DNA from 3 places in the Paraliobacillus zengyii genome. Region 2 is predicted to be linked to each of the others. Evidence: riboswitches for the same ligand, from Rfam matches in the RefSeq annotation. Region 2 holds a riboswitch; each other region holds the start of a gene.
The links. Region 2 has a riboswitch for S-adenosylmethionine ahead of DM447_RS15040 (bifunctional homocysteine S-methyltransferase/methylenetetrahydrofolate reductase). Riboswitches for the same ligand answer to the same signal wherever they lie in the genome.
Positions count from the first base shown of each region.

Region 1 (10,339 bases), 1.9 Mb from region 2:
TCAGATGACGTAATTGCTGATTTTTCTGGCATATAATCTCCTCCTAAGATATTTTGTCTTAGGTTTAGCATAGGGTTATATATTTATTCAATATTTTACTCATTCTTTTTCAACAACGGTAAAAAATATTCTGTAGCATACTTAGCTTGTTTTTCTTCAACTATAATGAACTTCACAAAGGTAAAATAATAGCGTATACTGTACTTAAAGGGGCAATAAACGATGAAACCAACAATTGAAAATATAGAACAAGAAATACAAAAAAACAGTGAACATTATTCTGATGATAAATTTTGGGGGAAGTTAGCGAAGTTTGCTAAGAAGGCTGGTTCTTCTGTCGTTTATGCTGTATTACTGTTGTATTATACGCTTCAGAAACCGGAAGTACCTACCAAAGTAAAAGCTGTCATTATTGGTGCTTTAGGTTACTTTATTTTACCCTTAGACTTAATTCCAGACTTTTTTACCGGCGTTGGTTACACAGATGATCTTGGTGCACTCGGATTTGCTTTATTCCAAGTAGCTATGTATATCGACGACCCAATTAAGTTAAAAGCAAAAGACAAGCTAAAAGAATGGTTTGGAGACAAAGTGGACACGTCCGCAATTGATTTAAAAATTAATTAAGACACACTCTGACCCACATATAATACAAAGGGGACAAGGTTTTATTTCTTCTTGTCCCCTTCTTCTTTTTCCACCTATTCGATCACTTCATATAACGGTCAGCCATCAAATTATGAAGCATTTCGACTTCCTGTAACAATTCCGCTCCAACATTCGTTTCTTTTACCTTTTTTCGCTCTAATTCTTTATCTACTAATCTTTTAACGGATAACACATCTGCACCATTTGCTAGTACTTCTTCTTTTGAGTTAAATTTCTTGTGGGCAACAAGTTGCATCCCATACGAATTATATAATAACGTGTATCCTGCTATTCCTGTTTTTGATTGATATGCTTTGGAGAAGCCTCCGTCAATTACAATCAGTTTGCCATTTGCCTTAACAGGATTTTCACCGTCAATTTCTTTTACTGGTGTATGCCCGTTTACAATATGGCCATGGTCTGGATTAAGTCCAAATTCCGCTAAAATTTTTCGACATGTATCCTCGTTCTCACGTAAATGGTAGTAAACGTTCTTCCTCTCTTTGTGCGTTACCTCATCCGTGATGAAATACCGCTCAAAGGTTGTCATTTCTTTTTTTCCGAAGAGGGATGAATGTTCACCTGTCCATAAATACCAGACCATATCCGTTGCCAAATCGTCTGTCTTTTCAGGATGAGCAAACGCATCACGTAGGTAATATTCAAAAATATCAAACAGTTCACGACCAGCGTAGGTCTTATCTTCAATAACCATTTCCTCCATATTTCCTTCTTCATCTAATGGAATACAGCCATGAATTAATAAATTTCCATTATATTTTAAATAGAGACTACCTTTCTTCATCAAGAAGCGCATATGGCGGGCAAACTTTTCTGACTTCTGAACAGAAAATAATAAGCGGTTCATCACTTCTTCTTCTTCTGCTAACAATTGATCCGGTTTATCTGGATTAACTGTTGCAAAACAGCTATTTTCCAGTGGATAAGTCTCTCCTTGAATTGTTATTTCGTCCTTATCATAATCTACTTTCTCAAGCAACAGTCTTTCTGACATGTCAAAGTAGGCACGTCTCTTGATGATCGGACTCTCCAGTTTGAACTGAATCATTGTAATCGCTTGATGTATCATGGTTATTTGTAATTGTTCATGATCCGATAGTTTATCCCCAGCATCTACTTTTGGTCTAAAGGCTGGATTATCCTGATAATATTTCTCCGCAAGATTGAGTAGCGGTCTAAGATTTATCCCATAGACATCTTCAATAATCGCTAAATTGTTATACCGCGCACTAATACGAATAATATTAGCAAGACAAACCTTCGATCCAGCGAAAGCGCCTAACCATAGTACGTCATGATTCCCCCACTGAATATCGACAGAATGATAGTTAACTAGTGTATCCATCACTTTATCTGGTTCTGGTCCACGATCATAAATATCCCCGACTACATGTAAATGATCAACAACGAGTTCTTGTGTCGTATAACTAAGACCAATAATTAGTTTATCAGCCTGACCAAGGGAGATAATTTGTTGAATAATTTTTGTATAGTACTCTTTCTTGTTGATGAATTCATCTGTCTTATACAAGAGTTCTTCTATGATATAAACAAACTGTTTAGGCAATGCTTTTCGTAACTTCGAACGTGTATATTTAGAAGACGCATAAGCAATAAGTTCCATCATATCCTCAATTATTTCTCGATACCATCTATGTAATGCTTCATCGTTGTCAAAGTTATTCTTGATTAACTGTAATTTCTCTACTGGATAGTAAACTAATGCAGCAAACTCATTGATTTCTTTTTCAGATAATTGATCGGTAAATAGATCTTTTATCTTCTCTTTGACCCTGCCTGAACCATTTCGTAATACGTGTTGAAAGGCTTGGTATTCCCCGTGCAAATCACTCACAAAATGCTCTGTCCCTTTTGGAAGATTAAGAATAGCTTCCAGATTAATAATTTCGGTTACCACTTTTTCTTCGCTATCATAACTTTGAGCAAGTAAATCCAGAAATTTTTTATTCATATTTGCATCTCCTTTCAAATTGCATTATTATTTTTCCAGCATTCTCTCACACTAATTTCTCTTCCAGGATTTTTAAAAATCTGCTTCCATTTTTGTTACTATTACAGCATAGCATAAACTATCAGAATTTTTAATCAAACGTTTAGTTTCCTAGGTATTCTAATTTTTTCCTTTATCTTTAAAAATTCATCTTGACAAGTATCGCAAACAATAGTATTCTCAAAATTAAGATATTTACAAACAAATAAATCTTATCCAGAGAAGTGGAGGGACTGGCCCTTTGAAGCTTCAGCAGCAGACTAACAAGTACTGTGCTAAATCCAGAAGCGTATTGCTGAAGATAAGAGGAGAAATCGTTAATTCAAACCTCTTCTTTTCACAAGAAGGGGTTTTTACTTTTTATTTAACGTTCTTCCTAAGGAATGTCGCGTATGGATCAAGTTTGTTTGTCATCTTAAAACAATTCGGAAGAGGGGAATTAAAATGACAAAAACAGCAACAAAAGCACCATTTAGAGCAGACCATGTAGGAAGTTTACTAAGACCGGAGAGTATTCATCAAGCACGTAAGCAACTTGCTGAGGGAACAATTAGTCAAGCAGATTTACACGAAATAGAAAACAAGGAAATCAAACGTATTGTTGATAAGCAGATCGAGGTTGGACTAGAAGCTGTAACAGATGGTGAATTCCGACGTAGATTCTGGCACACAGACTTCTTAGAGCACTTAATTGGTGTTGAAGGTTATGTACCTGACCAAGGCTTCCAATTTAAAGGCGAAGAAACAGAGCGCTATGACGTACGTGTAGTTGGAAAAGTTGCATTTAATCCCAACCACCCACATATCGAGGAATTCAAAATTTTTAATGAGATTGTTGGTGGACGTGCAGTTGCTAAATTAACAATTCCAAGTCCAAATCAATTATTCAATGCCGGAATTCTAAATGAAAGTATTTATCCTAATATCGACGACTACGCAGCAGACGTAATTGCAGCCTACCGTGATGCAATCAATGCCTTTTACGATGCAGGAGTTCGTTACTTACAGTTAGATGATGTTTACATTGCAGGACTTTCTTCACCAGATATCCCATTTAATGAAGGAATCCATTCAAGAGAAAAATTAATTGACTTGGCTCTACACGTAGTTAACAGTGTATTAGAAGGAAAACCAGAAGATTTAGTAGTTACAACGCATTTATGCCGTGGAAATTACCGTTCAAAATGGGCTTTCACCGGAAGTTATGATCTGATTGCTCCTAAGCTTTTAGCTAATGAAGCGGTAGATGGCTTCTTCTTAGAGTATGACGATGAGCGTTCTGGTAGTTTTGCACCATTAGAAAATGTTCCAAACGATGGACCACGTGTCGTTTTAGGCGTCTTCACATCTAAAACTGGTGAACTAGAAGATAAAGAAGTAATAAAAGCTAGAGTAGCAGAAGCTTCTAAATACGTACCACTTGATCAATTATGTATCAGTCCACAATGTGGCTTTGCTTCGACACACCATGGTAATCTTTTAACAGAAGAAGAGCAATGGAACAAGTTGAAGCATATTGTAGATGTATCGAAGGATATTTGGAAATAAGCTAGTAGAGCGTCCCAAGTGGGCGCTCTTTTTATATAGACTGGCATATCAAACAGCGAGCATCTCCTTTTCAAAAATACTTGACGACTCGATTGTTTTTAATTCACTATGTAGATAGGATCTTATAACAATAGTTTTAACTTGGGGGTGATTCTATGATAAACATATTTGTTTTATTTGTTACTTTTGTTTTATATATTGGGATTCCTTTAGCAATAATCTTCCTTTTGAAATGGATTTATCAAATGAAAAAGAATAGTGATCTACAAATTGTAGCATAACAAAGAAATTATTCAATTATTAGAAAGACTGGATAGGTGAGAAATTTCTGTTTTTTCAGCAAATGCCTTTTAATCGAAATAAAAAAAGGATAGCAATTGCTATCCAAGAGTCTTACGGACGATTCAATTAGGATAAAAGATTATTGATTTGACTTGTAAGTTGATTAAATTTTTCATCAAGTTCTTGATATTCACTATCTTTTTGCGTCATGAAACTGAGCCTCCCTAACACTTCTTGTCTTTCCGTTTCGAGTGTTAGACGCAATTTATCTGGCTCACTTTCTTGACGATTGCTTGCTTCTTTCGATTGTTTCACAATACTTTCGTTTGAAAAAAGAAGTTTCTCGTTTGTTGTTTTATCGAGAAAATACGAATCATGTGATACAACGAGTAGTGTACCATCGTAATCTGCTAATGTATTTTCAAGTTGTTCACGTGATGGTAAATCAAGATGGTTGGTTGGCTCATCGAGAATTAGTACGTTTTTTTCCTCTAGTATATAGACCATTAATTTGCACTTCACACGTTCGCCCATACTCATATGAAGGATTGGTTCTCGCCATTGGGAAGCAGTAAAGCCTAAATGCTGCATTAAATTCTGTACTTTTCCTCTTGCTTCGAACGTTTCTTTAAAAAATAGCTGTTCTGGCGTATTTTCAAGTGGTAGGTCAAAGACTTCTTGTGTTAAATAACCAATCGTCGCAGCAGGTGAAAGCCATACCTCGCCCTCAGACAGCTCGTCACCAACCAGTATTTTTAAAAAGGTTGTCTTGCCACTACCATTCGGACCAATTAATCCAACTTTCTCCCCGTGCTTAATTGTGAAATTTACATTCTTAAATAGCGTTCGATCGCTAAATCTCTTTGTTAAACCTTTCACTTCTAAAAATCGTTTCCCAACCTTTGTGTTCGCTCTAATTGAAAACTGCACATCGTATTCTGGCTTCACCTGCTCTACTTTTGCTTTTTCGAGTTCTTTATCCAAACGCTTTTGTTTTGATTTTATTTGTTTATCCATACGCTTTGCTTTGACACGATAATGTTCTTTATAGCCTTCTTTTTTTGTCGATTGAGCATGTGCTTTACTCGACCAAGAAGTGAGCTCTTTCATTTGGTTTTCAATTCGTTCCACATTTTTCTGTTGTTTCGCATATTCATGTTGCTGGGTCAGGCGTTTCTGTTCACGAAATGCCATATAACTCGAATAATTGCCTTTATGCTCGATGAATTCACTATCTTCAATAGACCATATCTTTGTTGTGACAGCATCTAAAAAATAACGATCATGCGATACAACTATAATTGCACCTTTGTGTCTATTGATTTCCTCTATTAACAAAGCCGTACTCTCCGTATCAAGGTGGTTCGTCGGTTCATCAAATAATAAAAGGTCAGCCTCTTTTGCAAATCCATGTGCAAGTCGTGCTTTTAACTTTTCTCCACCACTTAATCTAGCAAAAGCATGATCTGGTACGTGCCATTTGTGAAGTAAGCTACTTTCACGTGTTGTCACTTCTTTTGGAGCGTGTGACTCGGTTTCTTGTTCGACAAAAACGGTTGTGAGGTTCTTTTCTATCGATTCTACGCTTCCTTTTGTCGGTAACAACGCTCCCGTAATTAGTTGTAATAAGGTTGACTTCCCTGCACCATTTTTTCCAATAACACCGACAACATCAGCTTTTTGGACACTAACATTTATATCTTCAAAAATCGTCTGATCAACTATTTCATAATGAACCTGTTGCAATTTCACTAATTCTTTCATACAAAATTCCCTCTCTCGATAGGGAGAACAAAAAAACCCTCCCAATTTATTTGGAAGGATTAGTCATAGCAATACATTCTCTGAATAAGCTATTGATCCGTTTTTAGAAAATGGCAGACTAATCCTATTTCATGTGATTTGAAATATAAAATTTCAAACTTCAAAAATAAGATTAGATTTTCATTGGTCAGCCATCGTCCCTTCTTTTTTTATTATAGTCAGTATAACATAACTAGGTTCGCTAAAGAAAATGATTCGTAATTGCTCTATTTTTTTTCACCATGATAAACAACTTCTTTTACAAATCAGTTATTCTGACAATTTCACCTATATTATAGCCTATCCAACCCCCAATTAACGGGAGACCATTGATAAAGTCAAATCTTAGATAGTTAACATCCAAAACAAATAATAATACTGTAACACCCATACTACAAATACTAATTATGACAGCTTCTATTATTTTTCTTCGCTTCCATCGCTTCTTCCCTAAACGGTATTCATCAAATTTCTGTACATGCCTGCTAATCTTTGTACCGAATGTCTTTCCTGTTTTTAGAGTATAGAGAATAGTCGTTAAATAGATCCAGAGAAGTATGCAAACTAGACCAATAACAACGACAGTATCTATGTTCATTAGAAGATAAATAAGCAGACCGTAAGATAAAAGCATAAAAAGATTACCCTGGACTAATTGAATTTTTTTCAAACGCTTAACATCATGTATATCCCATTCTGTTTCAACCATTCTATCCTTCCCTTCAGTTTATTAGCTTACTTTAATTTTTTCTGCTGGGTTTAAGAACAATTACTCACAATAAAATTGTAACATAACCTTAAAATGATTCTTGAAATATTACAAAAAAATCCATAAAGGAACTTGTCCTATGTAGATTTTATTATTAGTAATTATTAAATTTTGAGCAGGTGTTTGAATAATAAGCCCCTTATATTCATATTCTCCGCGCTTGTCGATTGTCCTTGTGTTTCACTTTTGAATTTCCACGTATTGTAAAGTGAAGAATCTGAATCGTCTATCCAAACATCATCATCCGTGATATTCCGAAACGGTAGTTTTGTACCAGGGTTTCCTTTTGTACCAAAGGCTGTTACAATCGTGTATTTACCAATCGGCGTCTTTTTATCATCTTCCACCTTATTAGAGGCAAGTCCATTCTTACCAACATATCCAGTTGTGTTCAATACAGGCTGCCAATCTCCATTTCCATCTTTTTCAAATGTTTGAATGGTCGCATTACTTGTATTTGTACCATTCGTCGTTACGAGAATAAGTTGGCTATTACTATCAACTGTACTCAATCCATCAGCAACATCCGACGGTTCTTTTCTTTTCTTTTTGTTTTGTTTCTTCTTTTTTCGTTGTGAATGGAGTAGTTGAAGTGGATTCCATCTCAGCTACATTTACTAACGAGAAGTTATCGTAAATCTCCTATTATTTTATATCCTATTACTAAATTTTTATATCCTATTACTATATGCTAATTTCACAATACTATTTGCCATAGTCAACAGCAAACTATGATTAGTCACTAAAGATCTAAAATATTAGATTAGTAGCAAACAAGGATAATTCATACACACTGTCACCTTCTCTTGAAACTTTTTCCTATTTCGATCGTATGTTAATAATAAGGAATTATATATAGCATGTTACCCGACAATTTAATTGAAGGTGATTCAGTTGTTAATTCAAATTATTCAAATTATTATAATTGTTTTAGTCGTTCTTACTGTTTTAGCAGGGTTCTTTTTTGTGATTAGATTCGGTAGTTATAGTGGTGTAATCGGAGATGATAATCCATTTCTTCAAAAAGATTTAGCTGAACGAAGGAAAAAGTTTGAGAAAGATAACGAAGATAAAAATGAAAGTGATAATGAAAAGTAAAAGGAGTGGTTTTATGAACCAGAATGATCAAGAACGAAAGCGTTTAAAAGAACTCAGTAAAAATCCAATGGGTAACTTTTCAGATTCTATTAACCGCTCAGCAACAGGTGATTTAGGTGGATTAGCGCAAGGTGGTTGCCTCACTAAGCTTATTACTTTACTAGTCATTATTGGTGCTTTTCTTATATTATCCCAATGTTCCTTTTGAGAATATGACTTGATTCGAACAAGTACTCGTCCTAAATGTACATATTAATCTCATGTTTGTCCTTGATTATAAGAAGCTAATATCACTGCTATTTTTTGTTTACCTTCTTTTTCAAAGTGGTAAGTCCAAACAAACATCTTCCATAACATTTTTACTGTTGGTTTATAATTTGCTTTTTCAACACCGACTTTTTGCAAATAAAATCGCTTTATAATCTGGTAAATTCGTTTATAAACAGCAATATCTAAATAAATGATCAAGTCTGCATGTTGTAGACTTGATGATACCCATTCATAATGAGCACCCTCGATAATCCAACTATTTAAATTAACTATCTCTTTTAAATAGTTATCTCTGTCCTGTTCACTTCTTCTTATATCCGAAGGTTCCGCCCTTTTCCAGACAACATTATCTAATTCATAATGTGGTATAGAAAGCTTATCAGACAGCATTCGCGCCAATGTAGTCTTTCCACTTCCAACTGAACCTATAATATGTACTTTTTTAGTAATACCCTTTTCCACAAGAACCACCATCACATTTGTATGTATTCGTGTAACATTAACTTCTTAATCGCTTTACTCATTAATAGTACTATGATTAGGTAATTACCTACAAATCTCAAATCGCTTAAAATTAAAATAAGGAACAATAAAAGGTCATTAAGACTACTTTTATTGCTCCTTATTTTTATCGATTGTATTTTTAATCTTTTCTATTGTTCTTTTCTTTTGGCTCTTGATGTAATTTCTTGATCGCATCTTGTGTTTGTAAAGTGGAAGATCCCAAATTATTATTTAATGCAGCTTCTTCATTTAGTTTTTCTTCTTTAGCCATATTCTATTTCCTCCAATTTTCCAATCCGTTAATCATTAGACATTATAATGATAATTGTGTTCCCTTAACGTAGTTGCAATTTGTTCCGCAGTAACTTTTTCTTCATTAAATTGGACCTTTACTTCTCCATCTGAAGTATCTATTAGAACTCTTTCCATGCCATCCATTTGTGTTAAAATACTTTCGATTTCTTGTATCGGCTTACCATCAACTGCTTCCTTTACAAAAATTGTTACTTCAGCCATTAAAACTTCCCCTTTTTATTTTTTATATTAGTTTATCCACTAAGCCAAAAATGATGCAGTTATTATAGAAACAAATCTAATTGGTTGGTTAGCTTTAGCTATTCAGTAGATGGTTGATCTTGTTGATCCCCTTCACCGGATTCATTATCAGTGTCTGCTGTCTCCTCTTCAGCTGTTTCGCTACTCGTTTCATTTTCGTTCGATGACTGTTGCTCTTCTGTCTCATCACTAGTTTCTTCACCAGTACCAGTGGATTCCTCTTCGGTCTCTTCAGTTGACTCTTCCTCTTCATTAGAACTATTAGAACCATCATCTGTTTCCGTCGATTCTTCTCCCTCTGTATCACTACTGGGTTCTGTTTCTTCGGTTGTTTCTTCGGTCGTCTCTTCCTCTTCATTGGAATTATTAGATTCTTCTTCTGTTTCCGTGGATTCCTCTTCATCTGTTTCACTGCTAGCTTCCGTTTCTTCTTCTTCGGAATCACTAGCTGAGTTAGAATCAGACTCAGTTGAGTCCCCATCATCATCTTCTTCATTTGTAGAGTTTGATGGTGGTGACAAGTCGGGAACAAACTGATCCGACACCTCAGATGGTTCATGACCTTCAAGGAATAGTTCCGCTGATATTTGATCCACAGGCGTGTATGCACTAGCACGTTCCACTGGATCTGATCCTTTTTCCACTTCAATTTCTAGTATATTATCAGGACGTTCGAAATTAGCAATGTCCTCCCCAGAAATTTCACTCATTAAGCTACTGAACAGCTTCTGTGCAGTTTTTCTTTCAGTTTGTGATAAAGGGTTTGATCGATCTTTATAACCTGTCCAGATAGCTGCAGTATATTGCGTTGTGTAGCCAGCAAACCACGA
Region 1 is NZ_CP029797.1:1,108,054-1,118,392, reverse strand. It holds gene DM447_RS05535 (DUF3231 family protein) at 1-32, opposite strand, end outside; gene DM447_RS05530 (YkvA family protein) at 223-627, shown strand; gene DM447_RS05525 (fructose-1,6-bisphosphatase) at 710-2,641, opposite strand; SAM riboswitch class I at 2,890-2,988, shown strand; gene DM447_RS05520 (5-methyltetrahydropteroyltriglutamate--homocysteine S-methyltransferase) at 3,125-4,228, shown strand; gene DM447_RS18630 (hypothetical protein) at 4,384-4,509, shown strand; gene abc-f (ribosomal protection-like ABC-F family protein) at 4,637-6,274, opposite strand; gene DM447_RS05510 (hypothetical protein) at 6,573-7,022, opposite strand; gene DM447_RS05505 (hypothetical protein) at 7,187-7,594, opposite strand; gene DM447_RS05500 (hypothetical protein) at 7,977-8,180, shown strand; gene DM447_RS05495 (DUF6366 family protein) at 8,194-8,388, shown strand; gene DM447_RS05490 (P-loop NTPase family protein) at 8,439-8,912, opposite strand; gene DM447_RS18625 (hypothetical protein) at 9,094-9,225, opposite strand; gene DM447_RS05485 (hypothetical protein) at 9,261-9,470, opposite strand; gene DM447_RS05480 (transglycosylase domain-containing protein) at 9,569-10,339, opposite strand, start outside.
Region 1: it holds a riboswitch for S-adenosylmethionine, as region 2 does, so the genes downstream of both, DM447_RS05520 (5-methyltetrahydropteroyltriglutamate--homocysteine S-methyltransferase) here and DM447_RS15040 (bifunctional homocysteine S-methyltransferase/methylenetetrahydrofolate reductase) in region 2, are expected to answer to the same signal.

Region 2 (10,339 bases):
ATTTCTATTTCTGCCTTTAATGCAATTGCAATTTGGTTTAGAACCGTCTTACGAGGTAAATCATCATGCACAAACGACCAATTATAAATAGTTGTTGGTCCAGTAAGCATGCCTTTTACCGGTTTTGTTGTTAAGGATTGGGCATATACAATCTCTTTTACTGTCATCGGTTTTGCAAAAGAGACATCACCGACAATTACTGGTGGTTTTACACAACGTGAGCCATAAGACTGGACCCAGCCAAACTTGGTAACAGTAAAGCCATTCAGCTTCTCACCAAAATATTCCACCATATCTGTTCGCTCAGGCTCTCCATGAACGAGAACATCAAGCCCAATCTGATCCTGTATTGTTATCCATTTCTTGATATAGTCACGAATATATTGTTCATACTCTCCTGTTGTTACATGTCCTTTTCGCCATTTTGTTCGTACTTTTTTCAATTCACTTGTTTGCGGTAAACTGCCTATTGTTGTTGTCGGTAACAAAGGTAATTGGAAATACTGCTTTTGTTTTTTTATTCGTTCTGAAAAGATTACTTTCCTATTTATATCGGTATCTGTTAAGTTTTCAAGCTTTTGATGCACTTCTTGATTTTTACCGAAACTTGCATCTTTCCATTGTTTAAGCGATTCAGTAGCATCTTTTAAAGCTGATTTAACAAGATCTCGCCCCTTATCTAATGCTTTCGTAAGCGTAACGATCTCGGCTAATTTTTCATCTGCAAATGCTAACCCGCCATAGATAAAAGGATCAATCTCTTGCTCCAGTTTTTTTGTTACTGGAACATGTAGAAGGGAGGTAGACGGTTGAATAATTAACTTATTTGTTACAATTTGTTTTAACTGCTCTAACACATCTAAACGTTCTTCTAAATCAGCACGCCATATGTTACGACCATTTATAATGCCTGCTGCTAAGACTTTATCATGTGGAAATCCATGTTTTTGAATAAATGAAAGGGCATCACCATGAACAAAATCTAGGCCAATTCCTTGTACAGGGAAATCTACTACTTTTTTATAATCCACTACATTTTCAAAATACGTTTGTAACAGAATATTTATGTTAGGAACTGCTTTATTTATTGTGTCATACGCCTTTCTTGCAAAAGTTAAAATATGTGGAGATAAATTCGTACCGAAAATGGGTTCATCTACTTGTACCCAAGATACCCCAGCTTGCTCCAACTCTTTTAAAACTTGAATGTAAAGTGGTATGAATGTTTCTAGCAACTTTTCAAAATGTACATCATCTTGGATTTTTGCTAATTTCAAATACGTAATTGGGCCTAATAACACGGGTTTTCCATCAATACCAAATTCTTCTTTTGCCTCTTGATAGAAAGAAAGTGGATGATTTTCTGTCACACTTGGTTGGATATTTTCTAACTCTGGTACGATGTAATGATAATTCGTGTTAAACCACTTTGTCATTTCCGATGCAACTGCGTTTTTTGTTCCGCGTGCAACGGCAAAATAAGTGTCTAAGCCTACCTTGCCACCTTTATAATCAAAACGTTCTGGTATGACACCAAACATAACAGAAGTATCTAATACATGATCATATAAAGAAAAGTCACCAACTGGAATAAGATCAATGCCTTTCTCTTGTTGCTTTTTAAGGTTATTTAGTCTTATCACTTTCGTTATTAAAAGTAATTCTGTTTCTTGAATTTTCCCTTCCCAAAATTGCTCGAGTGCTTGTTTCCATTCTCTTTTTTCACCGATTCGTGGATAACCTAGATTGGAACTAATTATTTTTGTCATGTATAAACCTCCATTAAAATAGTCTTATAAAATTATTTCTTGCGCATTTTCAACCTTTTGTTTGATATAACTGGAAAGTTTAACTGTGATGTCATAGCGCATAAATGGTGTTACTAAATAGATGCCATTAAAATGTTCAAAAGCAACATCGATTAATTCTTTTGCTACTGACATACCTTCTTGTTCTGCCAGTATTCTATTATCACCTGTCGCCTTCATTCGTTGACGGACGTCATCTGTTAGTTTCATACCTGGTACTTCATGATGTAGGAATTCTGCATTTCGTGAGGATGTGAGTGGCATAATACCAATATAGATTGGTTGTTTAATATGTTTAGTTGCTTGTTTTAGCGACTCAATTTGTTCGGGTTGATAAATTGGTTGGGTCAAAAAATAATCTGCTCCACAATCAATTTTTTTCTCTAGCCTACGTACTGCTTTATCAAGGTGATGAACATTGGGGTTAAAAGCTGCTGCGATACGAAAGGATGTTTTTTCTTTTAATGACTTACCTGAAAATGAGATACCTTCATTACATTGTTTGATTAGCTTAATCAATTCAAAAGATGTAGCGTCAAATACCGACGATGCACCTGGAAAACCGCCTATCTTAGTAGGATCACCAGTAATAGCTAAAATTTCATGGATACCAAGTGTGTGTAATCCCATTAAATGAGACTGTAGTCCGATTAAATTACGGTCACGACAAGTTAAGTGAAGAAGAGGCGTGATGGCTATTCTTTGTTGTTTCATTAGTGTGGCCATTGCTAGATTGCTAATTCGTGGTGTGGCTAAAGAATTATCAGCAAGTGTAATGGCGTCAACACCAACGTCTTTTAATGCTTGCACACCTTTTAGATATTCTTTCGTTTGTAAATTCCTTGGTGGATCTAATTCAACAATAATAGAATGTCTCTGTGTCACAATTTGAGCTAGATCTAACTTTTTTCGAGCAGCAGGCTCCTGTACTTCTATTATTGGAGGGTGCTTAACGTCCGTCTTTTCCAATAAGGGAGTGAAACCTTCGACACCTTTTTTAAGGGCTACAATATGTTCAGGAGTGGTACCACAACAACCACCAAATAACCGCACACCTTGATTACGAAATTCTCTAGCACATTGTTCAAAATAGTCTGGGTTATTGTTATAGATTAACTTTCCATCACTGTATGCTGGTAAACTCGCATTAGGATAAGCGGAAAGGTAAGCTGTCTTCGGTAAGGCCACTGTTTTTAAAGATTCAATCATGTAGTGTGGACCTAATCGGCAATTGACGCCAACGATATCTGCACCAGCATCGTCCAATTGTGTTAATGCATCATTTAAAGGTGTACCATTCTCTAATAATCCAATTTCATGCATCGAAATATTTGTAATAATCGGTAGATTAGTTGCTTCTCTAGCAATTGCTAACACGGTTGTTAATTCTTCTAGGCTATAATACGTTTCTAAAAGGAGCCCGTCTACACCTTCTAATAAGAGACAATAAAGTTGTTCGCGAAAAATTCGCTTGATTTCCTCTATAGTGCCAAGTTTTTTTTGACTTCCACGAATACCACCGATTGTTCCAACAACAAATGTATCCTTATTTGCTGCTCGTTTAGCTATTTTTACTGCTTGCGTGTTGATTTCTTTTACCTTATCCTCCAAGCCATAACGTGCCAATTTAATATAATTTGCACTGTACGTATTTGTTTGAATAACATTAGCCCCTGCTTCTACATACGCCCTATGTGTATGGAAAATTTCTTCAGGATGGGTTACATTTAATTCTTCAAAACAACGATCAACACCATGTGAGTAAAGCAAGGTACCCATAGCACCATCAGCAATTAGAATCTTTTCCTTCAGTGTGGTTAATAAATCCAATCGATCAAACCCCCTTGTTTTTACTTTATCCAGTTGCAACTAACTAAAGTTAATTTTTACTTTATACGCAACAAAAAACCCCCCTTCCATTAAGAAGAGGGGCAGTATTATAGTGGTTTATATAACGACAGCCTAACTCTTCTCATCTTTCAAACATACGTTTGACGGAATTGGCACAGTACTTTTATATAAAAGTAAGCTGCCGAGGTATCATAGGGCCGTTCCCTCCACCTCTCTTGATAAGAAGACTAACTATTTAGTTTTATGTTCCCTGTTATAGTAAGTTACATTCTAAATAATGTCAACTACTATAATGTAAAAATTCAAACAATTTATTTACTAACTAATATTGTTTATTTTTTTAAAATTATAGAATTTGGAAAGGAAAGCCACTTCAAGAATACTTATTTTTAATTTCCTTCTAGTATTTCCATTGTTTTATCCAATATTTCTTCGTCTTTTAAGCGGAACTTGAATTCAACTCGGCGTGAAGCTTCTGGACTGTAGTCACCATTTTCATCGGTGCGACCGTCTGAGAATGATTTACCATTTACCGTTAATTTTTCCTGCAAGTGATCTTGAATGTTTTTATATGGGAATTCATCCCCTAGTATATATTCTGCTACACTATATGCTCTATCTTGGGATAGCTTTAGATTATATAAATAGCCATCTGTGCGATCAGCATGACCTTCAATAATAATTTCTGAGATATATTCTTCATAGCCACTTGCTAATAAGACGTCTAAATACTTTGGAACAAACTCATCTAAAAATTGAAAGGAGTCATCCTTTAATTCTGCACCATCATACTCAAATAAAATTTCTGTGTCAAAGATAATTGCACCTGTTTTCTCATCTACCTCGATGCCTAAAGTAGAATCTTGAAATTCTGCATTTAAGTCCTTTACAAGTTCTGAGCGTACTCCCATAATTTGATCAATTGTTTCTTTCATTTCTTCAATTTGAATGGACTTAATAACCATCATTGAAATAAAGATTAATACAAAACACAGTAAGATCGATGTTAATAAATCAGTGAAAGATGGCCAAAAATGATTCTCTTCCTGCTCGTCCTTAAACAACCGTTGATATTTATTAATCATGTTGATTTAGACCACCCGTACGCCTTGTATTAAGGCTTGTTGCTTCCTGGCTGAAGGTCTGTAAATGCTGGTTTAATTTATCAATTTGTTGGAGAAGTTCCGTAAATGTTTGTTGTGTATAACGATTATTACTTTGTTGAATGTCTTCGTTAATCGTCCGAATTTCCTTAAATTCTCTTTTTAGATCCTGATTTGTTCCCTGTGCATATTCACTAATATTTCGAGCAACCTTATCTAACTTTTCACCAAGTGTTCCTTCTAAAGTAGTCACATAGTTAGCAAGCGTATCTTTTAATACACCAACATTTGCTTCGAGTTGATTTTCTCTTTGAATGAATGTGCTATTCATTTGTGAAATAGTGGTATTTATATCTGTAATAAGCTGCTTGTTCTTCATTCCAATTTGTTCATAGGTGTTTGTGGCTTCACGTACGTGCTTTTCAAATGAAACAGAATCTGCATTGTGTGCTTTGAGATGATTATTAAAATCTCGATTAAATTGTTTTAATTCATCAAAGCGATCAGATAGAAGGTGTTTATATTCTGTTTGTGCTTGGTTAATGGTTTCTAGTACATCTGGTAATTGAACTAGTGATCCTTCTAAGCTATTAAAACCGTTAGAGAGTTCGCTTAAGTATGTTGTAATTCCGGCTAGTTTCGCTCCTAGGTCTTTGCCGAATATTTGTTTAAATTCTTTATTTTGTTCTTCCATATGACGCACTAAACGCTGACTTTCTTTACTTATTGTTTGTTGGCCATCTAAGATAGAAGAGGTGAATGTTTTTAAATCAACCACGGTATCTTCAAAATGAGTTAAGGTATCTATTTGTGTTGTCGAGACTTCTTCGATTTTTTGATACGTATGTTCAAATGTACTTGCCATTTGTTCATTTCTTTGATCAATTTTCTTAAAATAAGAGAAGAGTTGATCGAAATTTTTGTTTAGTTTTTTAGATGCATCATCAAAGCCGTTTGTTACCTTATTCATACTAGTAAATAGAAGTTGAAAGTCATGTAGATTAGTAGATAATCCTTCATTAAATGTAGCTAAATCTTTTGCGGCTTGTTGTAAGCCAGAAGTATAGTCTTTAAAACCATCAAAAGAACTTTCAATACTTTGTAAGGATTTTTGGTTTGTCTTTTGAAGCATGAGAATGGAGTTATTAATACTTTCCGAAACTTCAATTAGTTTACTTATTCCGTTCTGTTCGTTTTCAGTTAAATTTGTTTCAACTTTTAACATAATATCAGTTAGGAGAAATTCTGTATTCAGCGCTTTGATCATTACCGTCATAATTAATGAAAGCCCCATACCGGCAATACTTGTGTAAAATGCTACATCAATTCCTGATAAAACACTTGCGACATCTTCAACAAGCTGATTTCCACCTGAATTAATATTTCCTAATGACATGGTTAAGCCAATAAATGTTCCTAATATCCCGATTAAAATAAAAATAGATACGGTCATTTGAATCATTTTAATGAGACTGACAATAGGTATACCATAGACACGCCAACTAGAAAATTTCTCTTGAACGAATGTTTCTATTTTGACAGGTTCGGTTTGCTGTTTAAGGTCAAACTGTTCCTTGAAGGTACGCAAAGGGTCAATGTCCATGCGGTTTGTTTCTTGTAAGTAAGAACGTATTTTCTTTAGTTTACTGAACAAGGAAACATGAACAAAGAAGGTAACAATAAACGTAACAAATAAAATGATGAAGATTAGCTCAATCATTTGATTTGAAAGAATAGCTTGTGCTTTTTGCTCACTTGTAAAAAGTTGTAGAATTGCTTCTATCATTCGATTTCCTCCTAGATGGACAACATTAATGTCTCTATTCCATAAGTATTCAAAGCATGTCCAAATCATGAACTTTTCTTAGTAAATTAATAGTAAATACATAAATTTGCTGGTTTTCCACATTCTAAAAAGATTCTATTTTTAGAAAGGTGTGCAAAGCATATCGATACGAGTTGGATGTCCATTATCCCTTTTTTGATTGTGATTCCTGTTGCCATGTTTACACGACAAGTACTTCCAGGTTTAGTGTTGGGACTACTTGTTGGATCCTACATCATTTCACCCTCACTTATTGGTGGCATGCAAGAGATGCTAACCTATGTGATACAAGCACTTATTGATGAAAGTAATATTAAAATTATTGTCTTCCTTTATGTTTTTTCTGGACTTATTGGGATGATCAAAATGACAGGTGGAATCAAAGGATTTGTTGAGAAATCGGCAGAAATAATTACCTCCAAAAAGCAAGCCTTATTTCTTACTTATGTCTCTACAATTGGAACATTTAGCGCACCGACCTTTCGTTTTGTAACGATAGCGCCAATTATGAAGGCGATATTAAAAAAGGTGAAAATGTCAACGAAAGAGCTAGGATTTGTAATTGAAACAACAGCAACACCTGTTATCGTCTTGATTCCAGTTGCAACTGCATTTGTTGGTTATATGGTATCTGTCATTCAAATTTCTACGGAAACCACGGGGACTACTATTGATCCTTATACACTTTTTATTCAGAGTATTCCATTTAACTTTTTTGCTATTGTAATTATTTTACTCGGCATCTATTTGAGTTTTTTTCATCATTCACATACGGATGCACCACTGGAAATGGATGAGGGAAAAGAAGACGACTGGCATGACTGTCATCCAGCGGTGCATAAGGATTTACCAAGTAAGCCACTAAACTTACTCATTCCTGTTTTATTAGTAATTGTACTCACGTTATTTTTGACCTGGTGGGATGGACGTGGTGCCGGTCAGTCATTATTTAAGGCCTTTATTCGTGCTGATGTATTACAGGCAATGGTAGTTGCCTTATTAATTACGATTTTTGTCTCGATTATTTTATATGCGATTCAACGTTTTAAATTAAGTGACTTAGTTAACAGCTTTATTGTTGGTGGGAATGATCTTATGTCTGTAATTGTTCTATTGTCGATTGTCTGGGGATTGTCATCTGTGACGAGTGATTTAGGATTTTCAGAATTCGTTACAGCACATACGGATTGGATCCCTCAGATGTTTGTCACACCACTTATGTTTGTTTTTGGCGCTACTATTTCTTATTTTATTGGTTCCGCCTGGGGGACGTGGGGAATTTTAATGCCTTTAGGTGTATCGCTTGCTTTATCTGCAGATGTATCCTTGCCATTAATGATCGGAGCAGTTTTCGCAAGTGGTTCGTTTGGCGCGTTTGCATCGCCTCTTAGTGATGACACAAATACATTAGCAAATATTCTAGATATATCTACTATGGACTATGCACGATTCAAGCTGAAACCAGCATTGATCGCAGCTGCAATAACTACGATTCTATATACTGGTGTGACTTTTATTCTTTAAAAAGGAGGAGAAAGTCTAGTTTGATCACAAACCAAAAACGCAAGGGCCACTGAGTAGCTCTTGCGTTAATTTTAACTAATTGGCGTGATCCGCTCAATATGTGATGCGTATCATTTGTAATTGAGCTTAAAAGTATGGTGGGAGAGGGATTATTTGCTAACGTATCGCCAAACGACCAACATTGCTAATACCGTAATGAACAAGTATAAACTAGCAAAAGATAGGGCGGCAACAATAAAAATAGTCCAGTTTAATGTATATAATACGACAAACAATAGGATACTTGCTAAATTCCCGATCAATAAGGCGCAACCGGTCCATAGAAGAATCTCTTTCATGTAGAGAGTAAAGATGTCTTTCTGTTGCCAACCGATAGATAACAATTGTTTTATTTCTTGTTTACGAATTTTAAATAACGACATTAACGCTTCAATTAGTGTAATAAATGCTAGGATATATGCAGAGGCTACCAAGATAAGGTGCCAATGATTAACTTGAACGTTAATATATTGACCAAGAACGGTTGCATTTGTTTGCTTAACTGTTTCATTGATTGCAAGATAGACAAAAGTTGCTAACGTACTAACGATTGCTAGCTGGATAAATGTTGAGACAATATAGTTCCAATAATAGTATATGTTTCTACTAACTAATGATCTTCGCTTGGTAGACTGCTCTTTTTTTATCGAAATGTTTTTTGGCTTCGATGGTTGGAGCATTTTCGGTATTGCTTTCCGAACAAAGAACCAAACAAAGACGGTAGTCGTTATAACAGCTATAAGCTGATATAGGTATATGGCCGTGGTCAATCCGCCCAATTGCGATAACCCAATTAACAATGGGATAGCCAATATAGCTGCTCCAGCTAAAATATATAAAACTTCTCTGCTCCACAACGCTTGAATATGGTGATTAGTCCAGCCAAGTTGCGATAATAGCAGTGTGTCATTTTCTTTAGTAATCCGCCAGAAGGTAAAACGATTAAGAATGTAGGCACATCCAACGAAAACAAAAAGGACGGATAAGACAACGTTCGTAATACGCCATTCACTAACAATTGTTCCTGCTGCTCCAAGTGTTGTCCAAGATTCTTCCACAAGCCCAATCCCTTCTACGTCAACCTCTACTTGTTGCGGAGAAGCCCCTGCTACAATCGTAACATTTAGGTTCATAGTACGAAGCTCCTGGGCAATTGCTTCGATCTTTTCTGCCGCTTCGTCTGTATATTGATCGATACCAGCTACTTTTACGCGAATAGCATCAATAGCTTCCTCCCCTTTTACGGTAACTGCTGCTTCCATATTGGTAAGTCCTTTAGCAGAGGGAGTAACGAAACTTCCAGGTGTCATGGTTGGTTCTAATTCTATTGAATCTTTTTTATCCTCTCCGATATATCTAGCTGGTTCAAATTGATAAATACCCAACGGACTTGCGGCTAGTTGCGCATTTTTTTCTCCCATCACTACTGTGTCAACGGGATCTGGAATGAATGCAATGTCTTCAGGGGTTAATGCATCATCATTAAATACCTCCACCATCGTATTTCCATGCCTTATTAAATCCCGATAGATAGGAACCCCATTTTTAACGTCTAATATATTAACGGATAATTTCCCGTCGGTTAGCTGGTATGGCGTTTTGCTAGCTTGATAATATGTGCTAGCTGCACTCATACCTTGAGAAATAGAATATCCCAGATCAAAAAGTTCAGGATGACTTTCAATGGTATCTAATTCGCCATCTTCTGTAAGGTATATTCCTTGCTTATTTTGATCAAATGCATTGATCAGCGAGGATAAATTGAGATTGTAGTCTTTGTTTTCAATTGTATCTTGTGTGGACAAGATTTCTATCAGATTATTGTACTCTGGCGTGTCTTTTTGTTGAAAAAAACTAGTTGGTAAAGTTGGATCTTCCGTTTCACTAGCATCAACTAAACCTAATTGATCCCTGAATTGAAGAATATCATCAGGTGATAAACCAAGCTTAGCTACAGATAAGTTTGTTGATAAAGAAGTAGCTGCATCTACCACTTCAATGATAGGAAGAAGTGTTGCATTTGGATAATCGGCAGTATACCACGATCCAGTACCGTTTAAGCTAGAGTCAGGTGCAATGCTTGCGAAAGAAGTGTTAGTTAACTTCTCCTCTTCAGTCGGATCTATACCAACAACCAAATGATAGGTAATGGGTAGAGGAAAAGCAGGGACTTCGTCACAGTTATTTCG
Region 2 is NZ_CP029797.1:2,986,405-2,996,743, reverse strand. It holds gene metE (5-methyltetrahydropteroyltriglutamate--homocysteine S-methyltransferase) at 1-1,769, opposite strand, end outside; gene DM447_RS15040 (bifunctional homocysteine S-methyltransferase/methylenetetrahydrofolate reductase) at 1,794-3,638, opposite strand; SAM riboswitch class I at 3,778-3,884, opposite strand; gene DM447_RS15035 (OmpA family protein) at 4,049-4,744, opposite strand; gene DM447_RS15030 (MotA/TolQ/ExbB proton channel family protein) at 4,737-6,548, opposite strand; gene DM447_RS15025 (Na+/H+ antiporter NhaC family protein) at 6,711-8,111, shown strand; gene DM447_RS15020 (ABC transporter permease) at 8,261-10,339, opposite strand, start outside.

Region 3 (10,339 bases), 530 kb from region 2:
GCAACTGCAGGGTGTTCAATCAATGTACTCTCAACTTCAAAAGGTCCAATTCTTTCGCCAGCGGAGTTGATCATATCATCATTTCGGCCTTGGAAAAAGACGTATCCTTCCGAATCTTGAATAGCTAGATCACCTGAAATATACCAACCTTTATATTGGAAGTAAGAGTTGTATTTGTCGTGGTTCCCCCAAATTTCTTTCATTAATCCAGGCCATGGCGTCTTCACAGCTAACTGTCCTACTTCACCGTTTGGGACTTCTTTACCTTCTTCATCCAAAATGCCAACATGAATTCCTGGAAATGCCCTACCCATGGATCCAGCTTTAATTGTTTCCGAAGGTAAGTTCACAATTAGATGTCCACCTGTTTCGGTCATCCACCATGTGTCGTGAATGCGTAAGTTCAAAGTATTCCATGCCCAGCTAATTACTTCTGGATTTAGTGGTTCTCCAACACTTAGCACGTGACGAAGGGATGATAGATCATAGTTTTTATGAAGATCTCCCTGAGACATTAACATGCGGAAAGCTGTTGGTGCACTATACCATGTTGTAACATGTAACGTTTCAATCAATTGGTACCAATCTTCAGCTTTAAAACGTCCACCTTGTATTACGATTGTTGCTCTGTTAAGCCATGGAGCGAACAGACCGTAAACACTTCCGGTAACCCAACCAGGATGTGATGTACACCAATATACATCGTTTTCTTGTATGTCCAGCACCCATTTTCCTGTTTGGTAGTGATGAATGATCGATCGGTGGGCATGAAGTACACCTTTTGGTTTGCCGGTTGAACCACTCGTATAATGAATAAGCAAACCATCTTCGGGATCTACCCATTCAATCAAGGATGTATTATTTTCTGTAACATATGTTTTCGATTCAATATCTTCTGTATATAAAATTTCTTTTAATGAGGGAATTAGTTTTTTCTGTACACGTTTCCCGAGATTTTTATCAGTAATTAATAAATTCCCTTGGCAATCATTGATACGATCTTGTATTGCTTCATCCATAAAACCTTCAAACAACGGACCAGCAATTGCACCTATTTTAATTACTGCTAAGATAGAGATATAGCATGCAGGATTTTTTGGTAAAAAGATAAAAACACGATCGCCTTTTCTTACGCCATTTTCTTTTAAAATTCTAGCGTAATGATCTGTTTTTTCTTTTACCTGTTGGAAAGTAAGTGAATAGCTTTCCTCTTGATCAACATAATGTAGCGCGATTTTATCACCATAACCATCGGCGACGTGCCGATCAATTGTTTCGTAAGCTGCATTCATTTTCCCTGTCTTACCATAATATAAAGCTTCTTTAGCTTGATCCCAGTCGAATGTATCTTTCGTTTTTTGATAATTTGATAGATTATATACTCCATTTACAGGAGTCAGTTCAATAGCCATCGCTGCTTTCCCCTTTGTCTGTTTAACATTATTCTATCTCTAATTTGTTCGATTAAGGTCTAAACTTTGTAATATATCAGATTTGCATTTTGCGAGTTCCTGACTTCCTCTATTTCTTGGTCTTTGTTCGGTTAAGGTTATTTCACGATCAACTTCGCCAGGTTGACCACGAAGGATAAGGATTCGATCACATAAATAAGTAGCTTCATCTATATCATGCGTTACGAGTACAATAGTTGATTGATATGCTTTCCATATATCCAGAAGTAGGTCCTGTAGTTGCATTTTCGTAAATGCATCTAACGCGCTAAAAGGTTCATCTAATAAAAGAATTTCTGGTGATGTTACGAGTGCACGTGCAATTGCTACGCGTTGAGCCATTCCTCCTGACAATTGACGAGGGTATAGATTTTCATTACCAACAAGCCCAACGTTCGCAATATATTCTTTCGCACGTTTCTCTCTAGTTGCTTTATCACCTTTTAGGCCAAAAGTGACATTGTCTAATACGGTCAGCCAGGGTAATAGGCGTGGTTCTTGAAAGATAAATCCTGTGGTATCATGTACACCTTTAGAGGTACTTCCGTTAATTTCGATTTCCCCTTCGTAACCATCATCCAAACCAGATATTGCACGTAATATCGTGCTTTTTCCACAACCACTTGTACCTAGTAAGCCAATTATCTCTCCAGGTTGAACAGATAAATTAACATTTCGGACGGCTGTGTTTCCGGCAAAGGTTCTGCTAACGTTACGTAATGCTAAGCTCATGTCGGTTTCCCCCTGTTATGTTTTTACGAATCGATCTTGCCAGTGTAGTGAGCGTTCTTCTAAAATCTTTAGCAACCAGTCTGATAATTTACCAATAATTGCAAAGAGAATAATACTGGAGATAATCGTTTCTGGTGATAGTGTATTTTGTCCTAATACAAGTAAATATCCTAGACCTTGACTTGCCCCCATTAATTCTGCTGCAACAACGAACATCCAACCAAGTCCTAGTCCACTGCGTAAGCCAATTAAAAAAGAAGGTAAGGATGCTGGTAATATAATGCGATGTACTTGCTGAAAAGGCGTTAATTTATACATTTTTCCAACTTCAATTAATTTCCGATCTACACCTAAAATACCGCTAACAAGATTTAGATAAACGGGGAAAAATACCCCGACTGCAATCATCGTGATTTTAGATGTTTCCCCGATACCCATCCATAAGATAAATAAGGGTACCCATGCTAGTGATGGAATCGAACGAAAGGCTTGTATAATTGGATCAAATAATTGTTCCGCTTTTTGATAGAAACCAACAAGAGAACCTAATAGTATGGCTACAAGTGTTCCAATTACAAAACCAGCAAAGACACGATAAACGGTAATGCCAATATGCCCCCATAATTCGCCAGTCTGGCCCATTTCCAGAATGGTTAAGAATATTATTGAAGGAGCCGGGAGTTGGTAGGAGGGGAAGACCCCCGCTTTACTTAGAAGCTCCCAGAAGATAAGCAATATAACTGGTAATATACTGCCTAAAATAATAGTTTGTGAACGTTTATTTCTAGCTTTTTTAAGTTTATCCTTTTTCACTTGACTCGTAACATATGCACTTGAAACATCAGCTTCATTTTTAGACATTTGTTATTCCTCCCACTTATTCAACTGTTTCTTCTGCAAAAGCGGGGTTAATTAATTCATTCGTAAGTTCCTCGATATTAGCATCTGCATCAATAACTTCCCCATCTTGCAAAATGCCTCCAGATTCAATTAATGCTTCGATATGAACATCACCAGGAATTGGATTAGAAAAATCATTTCTTTCTAATTGGATTTTTGCAACTTCTACATCAATATCTGCTTCTTCAGCTAATAATTCAGCGGCTTCCTCAGGGTTTTCAAGGATCCAATTTCTAGCTTTTTCGTATACTTTAATCACACGATTTACGTAATCAGGATAATTTTCAGCGAATTCATTTCTTACGTTTAAGAATCCATACGTATTAAAATCAGCATTACGGTAGAACAATTCAGCGTCTGCTTCAATTTCCAGTCGTGCCATATGAGGATCAAGTCCTGCCCATGCGTCAACTTGCCCAGAAACAAGTGAGGATGCACCGTCGCCATGTTGTAAGTTAACAATTTCTACTTCATCAGGATCGATATTTTCAGCTGCCAATGCACGTAGTAGGAAAATATACGGATCTGTTCCGATTGTTGCTGCAACCTTTTTACCGGTTAAGTCAGCTACTGACTCAATGTCAGAATCGGGATTCGTTACGAGTGCTGTCCATTCAGGTTTTGAATAGATATAAACATTTTGAATTGGTGAACCATTTGATTTAGATATTAAAGCTGCCGCTCCAGCTGTAGAACCGAAGTCGACACTATCACTATTCAAGAATTCTAAAGCTTTATTACTTCCTTGACTTAATGCCCATTCAATCTCAATACCTTCTTCTTCAAATTCTTCCTCAGCCCAACCGAATTTCTTTAAAACTAAACTAGTTGGAGAGTAGTATGCGTAATCTAAACGGATTTCTTCTGGACCTGTTTCTTCTCCACTTGTATCAGATGAACAACCTACAGCTATTACCAATACAACACCTACAAGAATAATTGCAAGAAAGCTTCTAACATCAATCAATGCTATTTTTTTCAATTTTATTTGCCCCTTTGTTTTTACTAATCGACTTTTATCTCTATAAGCCAATTATAGTTTCATTTAAATTTCACATGCATATGTTGAAATTGACCCGCGTAAACGTTGTGCCTCTTTATACGTACATCTGTTATGGATTACTTCTAATCCTGCTTCGCTGGCAATTGCAGCAGCTTCTGGTGAGACCACACCTTCTTGCAACCAGAAGACTCTTGGTTTGACTTCAATTGCTTCTTTTGCAACGCCAATTGCTGCTTCTGGACTTCTGAATACTTGAACAATGTCAATCGCTTCAGGGATACTCTTTAAATCTGGATAAGCTTTTTCACCCAATATTTCTGTTTCACGTGGGTTAACTGGAATGATTTTATAACCGAGACGTTGCATTTTTCTTGCTAGACGGTAACTTGGTCTTGCTTCTTTACCGCTTAATCCAACAATGGCTAACGTCTTTTGTCTTGTTTTTTCAACGCCATCTATTTCAAATCGTTCGTAAGGGGAGTTTAACGCCCATTTAATGATTCCTTCATCGTTGATGACAATGTCATTTGTTTCGCCTTTGCCAATACCTGTTGCCTTAACTAATGCTTGATTTAGATCATGGATAATATCATCAAGCGATTCAAGACCTACAGATAATCTTACCAATTCTTCTTTAACACCAGTTTCAATTAACTTCTCTTTTGATAATTGTTGATGTGTTGTCGAAGCTGGGTGAATTATTAATGATTTAGCATCTCCAACATTGGCTACGTGTGACCAGAGCGAGACATTATCAATCAATTTTCTTCCTGCATCTCGGCCACCTTTAATACCAAATACGAGAATGGAACCAAAACCATTATTTAGAATATCCTTTGCTAAGGCATGTGAACTGTGACTTTCAAGCCCAGGATAATCAACCCAATCAACTGCTGGATGGTTATCTAAATAGTTGGCTAGTTTAATTGCATTTTCATTATGGCGCTGTACACGTAGATGTAAAGTTTCTAATCCTTGGATAAGTTGGAAAGCATTATATGGACTCAATGATGCACCAAAATCACGTAACAATTGCACACGGACTTTCGTACTAAATGCTAAAGTGCCGAAATCTGTTGCATAGCGAATACCGTTATAGCTTGGATCAGGCTCTGTGAAAGTTGGGAATTTTTCTGAATTCCAGTTAAATCGACCACCATCAATGATAATTCCACCGATTGTAGTACCATGTCCGCCTATCCATTTGGTAGCAGAGTGTACGACAATATCGGCACCGAGTAAAATAGGTTTACACACATACGGCGTGGCAAAGGTATTATCGATAATTAATGGTACACCAGCCTCATGTGAGATTTCAGCTACTTTCTCTACATCCAAAACATGTAAGTTAGGGTTACCGATAATTTCACCGAAAACTGCTTTTGTTTTATCAGTAATTGCATCTTTAAAATTATCTGGATTACTTGGATCAACAAATTTTACATTGATTCCGTATCGAGGTAACGTTATAGCAAAAAGATTATATGTTCCACCGTATAAGTTAATCGCTGCTACAATTTCATCTCCCGCACTGGCTACATTTAAAATAGATAACGTAATGGCAGACATACCAGAAGAAGTCGCAACAGCAGCTACACCATCTTCTAATAGAGCTAACCGTTTTTCGAAAACTTCAACAGTGGGATTGCCAATTCTTGAATAAATGTTACCTGGTTCATCAAGCGAAAATAATCGTTCTGCGTGTTCAGAGTCATGAAATACATAAGAAGTAGTTTGATAGATTGGTACTGCACGTGAACCAGTTGTTGGATCGGGAGCTTGCCCGCCGTGTAATGCTAAAGTTTCGATGTCATACGTTGTGTTTTTTTCTTTTGTCATAGTAAAACCCTCCTGTAATGTTATAAAAAAGCCCTCTTCTTTAAGAAGAGGGCGGTAAATGCATGCTCTTCTTATCTATCAGAATGAATCTGCTGGAATTAGCACCTTTTAAGTAGTAACTTAATGGTTGCTGGGTGTCATCGGGCCAGTCCCTCTACCACTCTTGATAAGAGTTATTTTGTTTTATTTGCAAGAAAAACCCTCTTTCAACTGACGATGAAAGAGGGTTTTAATCCGCGAATTACTTCATCATCCAAAGCTTATGCTTTGCTGGTAGGGGCACCTTGCTGAGCAGGTTGCCGTGGAGTCGTTAAGCCAGATCTTTCGTCCACTCTTTATAAATGTTTAATGTTAAATAGAGTATACCACAGATATCTTATGTGTCTAGTGGGTTTTTTAAATTTATTTGAATATTCTTTATAAAAAGATATTATTTGTTTACATACATAAACCGTTCCATATAGTAAATAAAAGCTTGATTGTAGTAACTAGCAAAATAATAGTCCCCATTATGTCCGGCATAAGGCATCATTAGTAAAGTAGCTTGCTCATTTCCATTCTCTCGATACGCTTCATAGAAATCACGAGAAATAGATGCGTCAACAATGCCATCTGCGTCTCCTTGGAATATGAGTGCCGGCGGACTATCTTCTTTAACTAGGAGAGATGTATCCATAAACGAATCAGAACCGGCTATTCCAATATTTTTAGCTAATCCATTGGCAGGATAAATCGGGATAATACCATTTACATCAAGTTCAGGGTTTAAAACATCTTGATAATTCTCACTTGTAAGGCCTAAACCAGCTGCATTTGCTAATTGTCCACCTGCAGATGCCCCAGAGATAAAAACGGAGTCTAAATTCGCATTATAATCATCATTGTTTTCAACTAAATAATTAGTAAAAAGACCGATGTGACGGACCATATCATCAAGAGAGAAGTCAGCAACGATATTTTCGGGGACTGGTGCAAATTCAACAAATTTATCCTCACTACTTAATCCGTACTGAATATCAAATACTACATAGCCTTGACTTGCGAAGTACTTATTAACTGCTGCATTGTTAGATGATCCTTTGTCACCAATTGTCCAACCGCCACCATGAATTCGAATTAAAACAGAGCTATTTCCAGGCAATTGGGCTGGATTTGATGTCGGTAGATAAGCATCGAAGTGTAATTCAATTCCTTCATCCACACCCTCTGTTCCTGAGTAGAATAAAGTGTCTTGTTCAAGATTATAGTTTTCAGTTGATAATCCGAAAAAGTAAGCCGGTAATGAAAAAGGTACGTCTAAAAAAGTATCTGTCATACTATCAGTTAATGAATTTTGATCCGCTTCATTTAATGTGTTTGAAAAGTCATTTTCCATCTCTGAAAAGGTTAATACGGTTGTAACGAGAGGAACAGAAAAGGTGATAGAAACAGCTATTCCTATAATAGAAGTTATGATACTAATAAACGAAAGGTTTTTACCAGTCCGCATTCTAAGAATCAGTGCGACGATTGCTAACGTTATTAAACTGAAAAACAAAGCATATCCAGGAACGAATAATTCAACAATGCTACCATTATTTTCTCCTCTTATTAGTAGAAACGATACATATGCTCCTAAAAGCAGACAGAGTATCCATAGACTTATCATCAGGATATGGAAGAATCCCTTCTTATCTTGCGTCATTGTGTTGCTAAATCTTATGTATCCCATGTTATTTAGACTCTTACGTGTCGTTCCTGCTATTATCCCGCCTAAAATAAACAAACTAAGTAATAGAATTATAGAAACCATACTTCGTGAAGTTGTATTTAAAGGATCAAAAGAAGCGATGGAGTTTAGAATAGGCAAGAGTAACATTATTAAGATTGTGAAGGTTAAATAGAAGTAATCGAGACCCTTCTGATTACTAGGAATAGCAGCCACAATAAAGTTACCTAAAAGAGTTAACATCATAAAAATACCGTAGATATTCCATAACCCATTTGAACTATCAATTAATAGATAAACAATTCCTGCTATAATCGTTAAGCTATTTGCTAGTATAAGCATGCTAGAGAAGCTACTTGCAAAAGAACGACTAGGCTTCGTAAATAGGTTTGTTTGGTTTAATTGTTTATTTAATGAAGTGCGCACGTTCAGTTCTCCTTTTTGTTTACTTACATTTTTTTCTTTGAGCCATGTTAATTTTAACATGAATACATATTTTAAGTAACTCAACTGTCGCAGAGTGAAACTGAAAAATAAGTCTTACCATTCAAAGCTAAAGTTGACTTCATGCTCCTTTCATAAGCATCACTGTGCTTAAGTTTTTTTACAAAAATAGATACTAAATTCCAGAGTTAGAACATATACTCTCTAAAAGTATGCATAAATGTTAGGGGATGAGAATGTAGTGAAACATATTTTAATCATCAACGGTCATCAAAAGTACCCACATAGTAAAGGGGATCTAAATCATACTATCTTTCAAGCAATAATTAAAAAATTAGAAACAGTATATCAAATAGATACAACGATTGTTGATCAGGGGTACGATATAACAGAGGAACAGGAAAAATTCTTATGGGCAGATATTATCATTTTCCAAACTCCTATTTATTGGTTTAGTGTACCAGGTAAATTCAAATCATATTTTGAACAGATCTATAAGCGAGATCTCTTTTTTACAGGCGGAAAGGGTTATGGGTGTGGTGGATTGTTAACGGATAAACAATATATGTTCTCTACAACATGGGGTGCACCGGAAGAGGCGTTTTTAAATAAAGCGGAATTCTTTGATGGGAAAGCTATTGATGATGTATTACTTCCGCTTCATAAAACACAGGAATTCACTGGGATGAAGCAATTAAAAACTTTTTCTGTTCACAAGGTTAAAACCCCTGATATAAGTGGATATCTAGAAAAGCTTGATAAACACTTAGAGGAAGTATTTGATTTATCGTAGTGCTACCCAAAACCTAATTACTTTAATTTTCACCTTACAATAGTGAAAACAGTGTCTTAAAAAGGCGCTGTTTTTTTATTTGGTGTATAGATATTTTTAAAATATAAATAATAAGTGAATATATTAATGTGTTTGATAGCAGATAAAGTTGAAAATGTATTACTATATGTGAATTTTAGAAGGAAGGAGATGAAATATGAACAAACAGAAATGGTTCCATTATGGAATAGAAGATGTAGTGGAGAATTTAAATACGGACAGAAAAACTGGACTTACGATTAAAAATGTAGATAAGCAACAAGAAAAATGGGGTAAAAATGAACTGCCAGAGCAGGAAAAAGATCCAGTATGGCTAAAGTTTATTCGACATTTTAAAGATGTATTAATCTATGTATTATTAGTAGCAGCAGTTATTACAGCGATATTAGGACATTATATTGATACGGTTGTTATTATTCTTGTCGCGTTAATCAATGCAACAATCGGCTATATTCAGGAGAATAAAGCGGAGAAAGCATTGGAAGGGATTAAAAACATGTTATCGTTGCAAGCAACAGTTATTCGTAACGGAGAGCGTTCAGATATACCATCTAATGAACTAGTACCAGGGGATCTTGTTATATTGCGAGCCGGTGATAAGATACCAGCTGATGTTCGATTAATACAAGCAGATAATTTAAAAATAGAGGAATCACCTTTGACGGGTGAGGCGATTTCAGTAGACAAAAATACAGAACCTTTACCAGAAGATACAGTATTAGGTGATCGGACAAATTTGGCTTTCTCAGGTACATCTGTTGCGAGTGGTTCTGGTAAAGGTCTTGTAGTGGAAATTGGAGAGCATACGGAAATTGGTAAAATAAACAAATCAATTACAGAAGTGGAGGAAATTCAAACACCACTGCTACAACAAACTGCGAAATTTGGAAAGATGATCTCAATTGTTATTTTATTTTTAGCAGCAGCGTTATTTGTTTTTGGTTCTCTGTTTCATGATTACGAAATGGGAGAATTATTACTAGCGGTAATTGGTTTAACTGTTGCAGCTATTCCAGAAGGTCTACCAGCTATATTATCAATTATTTTAGCGCTTGGAGTTCAAACGATGGCGAAAAAGAATGCCATTATGCGTAACTTGCCTTCTGTTGAAACATTAGGAGCAGTATCGGTAATTTGTTCAGATAAAACGGGAACATTAACGAAAAACGAAATGACAGTACAAGCAGTGATGACTGCTAAAGCAGAATATCGTGTTACTGGATCGGGTTATGCCCCAGAAGGAAGTATACAAACTGGTCAAAAGGAAGTTAGCGTTACTGAAAATCAGGTTTTACAGCAATTTTTAACCGCAGTAAAAACAGTAAATGATACAACGCTTAGACGTAATAAGAAGGATGAATGGGTTATTAGTGGTGAGCCGACAGAAGGTTGTTTAATAACATTAGCTGAAAAAGCTAGTGAACCCGTTG
Region 3 is NZ_CP029797.1:3,519,443-3,529,781, reverse strand. It holds gene acsA (acetate--CoA ligase) at 1-1,412, opposite strand, end outside; gene DM447_RS17280 (ABC transporter ATP-binding protein) at 1,452-2,183, opposite strand; gene DM447_RS17275 (ABC transporter permease) at 2,199-3,044, opposite strand; gene DM447_RS17270 (aliphatic sulfonate ABC transporter substrate-binding protein) at 3,061-4,065, opposite strand; gene DM447_RS17265 (PLP-dependent aspartate aminotransferase family protein) at 4,129-5,925, opposite strand; SAM riboswitch class I at 5,994-6,098, opposite strand; SAM riboswitch class I at 6,169-6,269, opposite strand; gene DM447_RS17260 (alpha/beta hydrolase) at 6,356-8,059, opposite strand; gene DM447_RS17255 (NAD(P)H-dependent oxidoreductase) at 8,319-8,870, shown strand; gene DM447_RS17250 (cation-transporting P-type ATPase) at 9,067-10,339, shown strand, end outside.
Region 3: it holds a riboswitch for S-adenosylmethionine, as region 2 does, so the genes downstream of both, DM447_RS17265 (PLP-dependent aspartate aminotransferase family protein) here and DM447_RS15040 (bifunctional homocysteine S-methyltransferase/methylenetetrahydrofolate reductase) in region 2, are expected to answer to the same signal.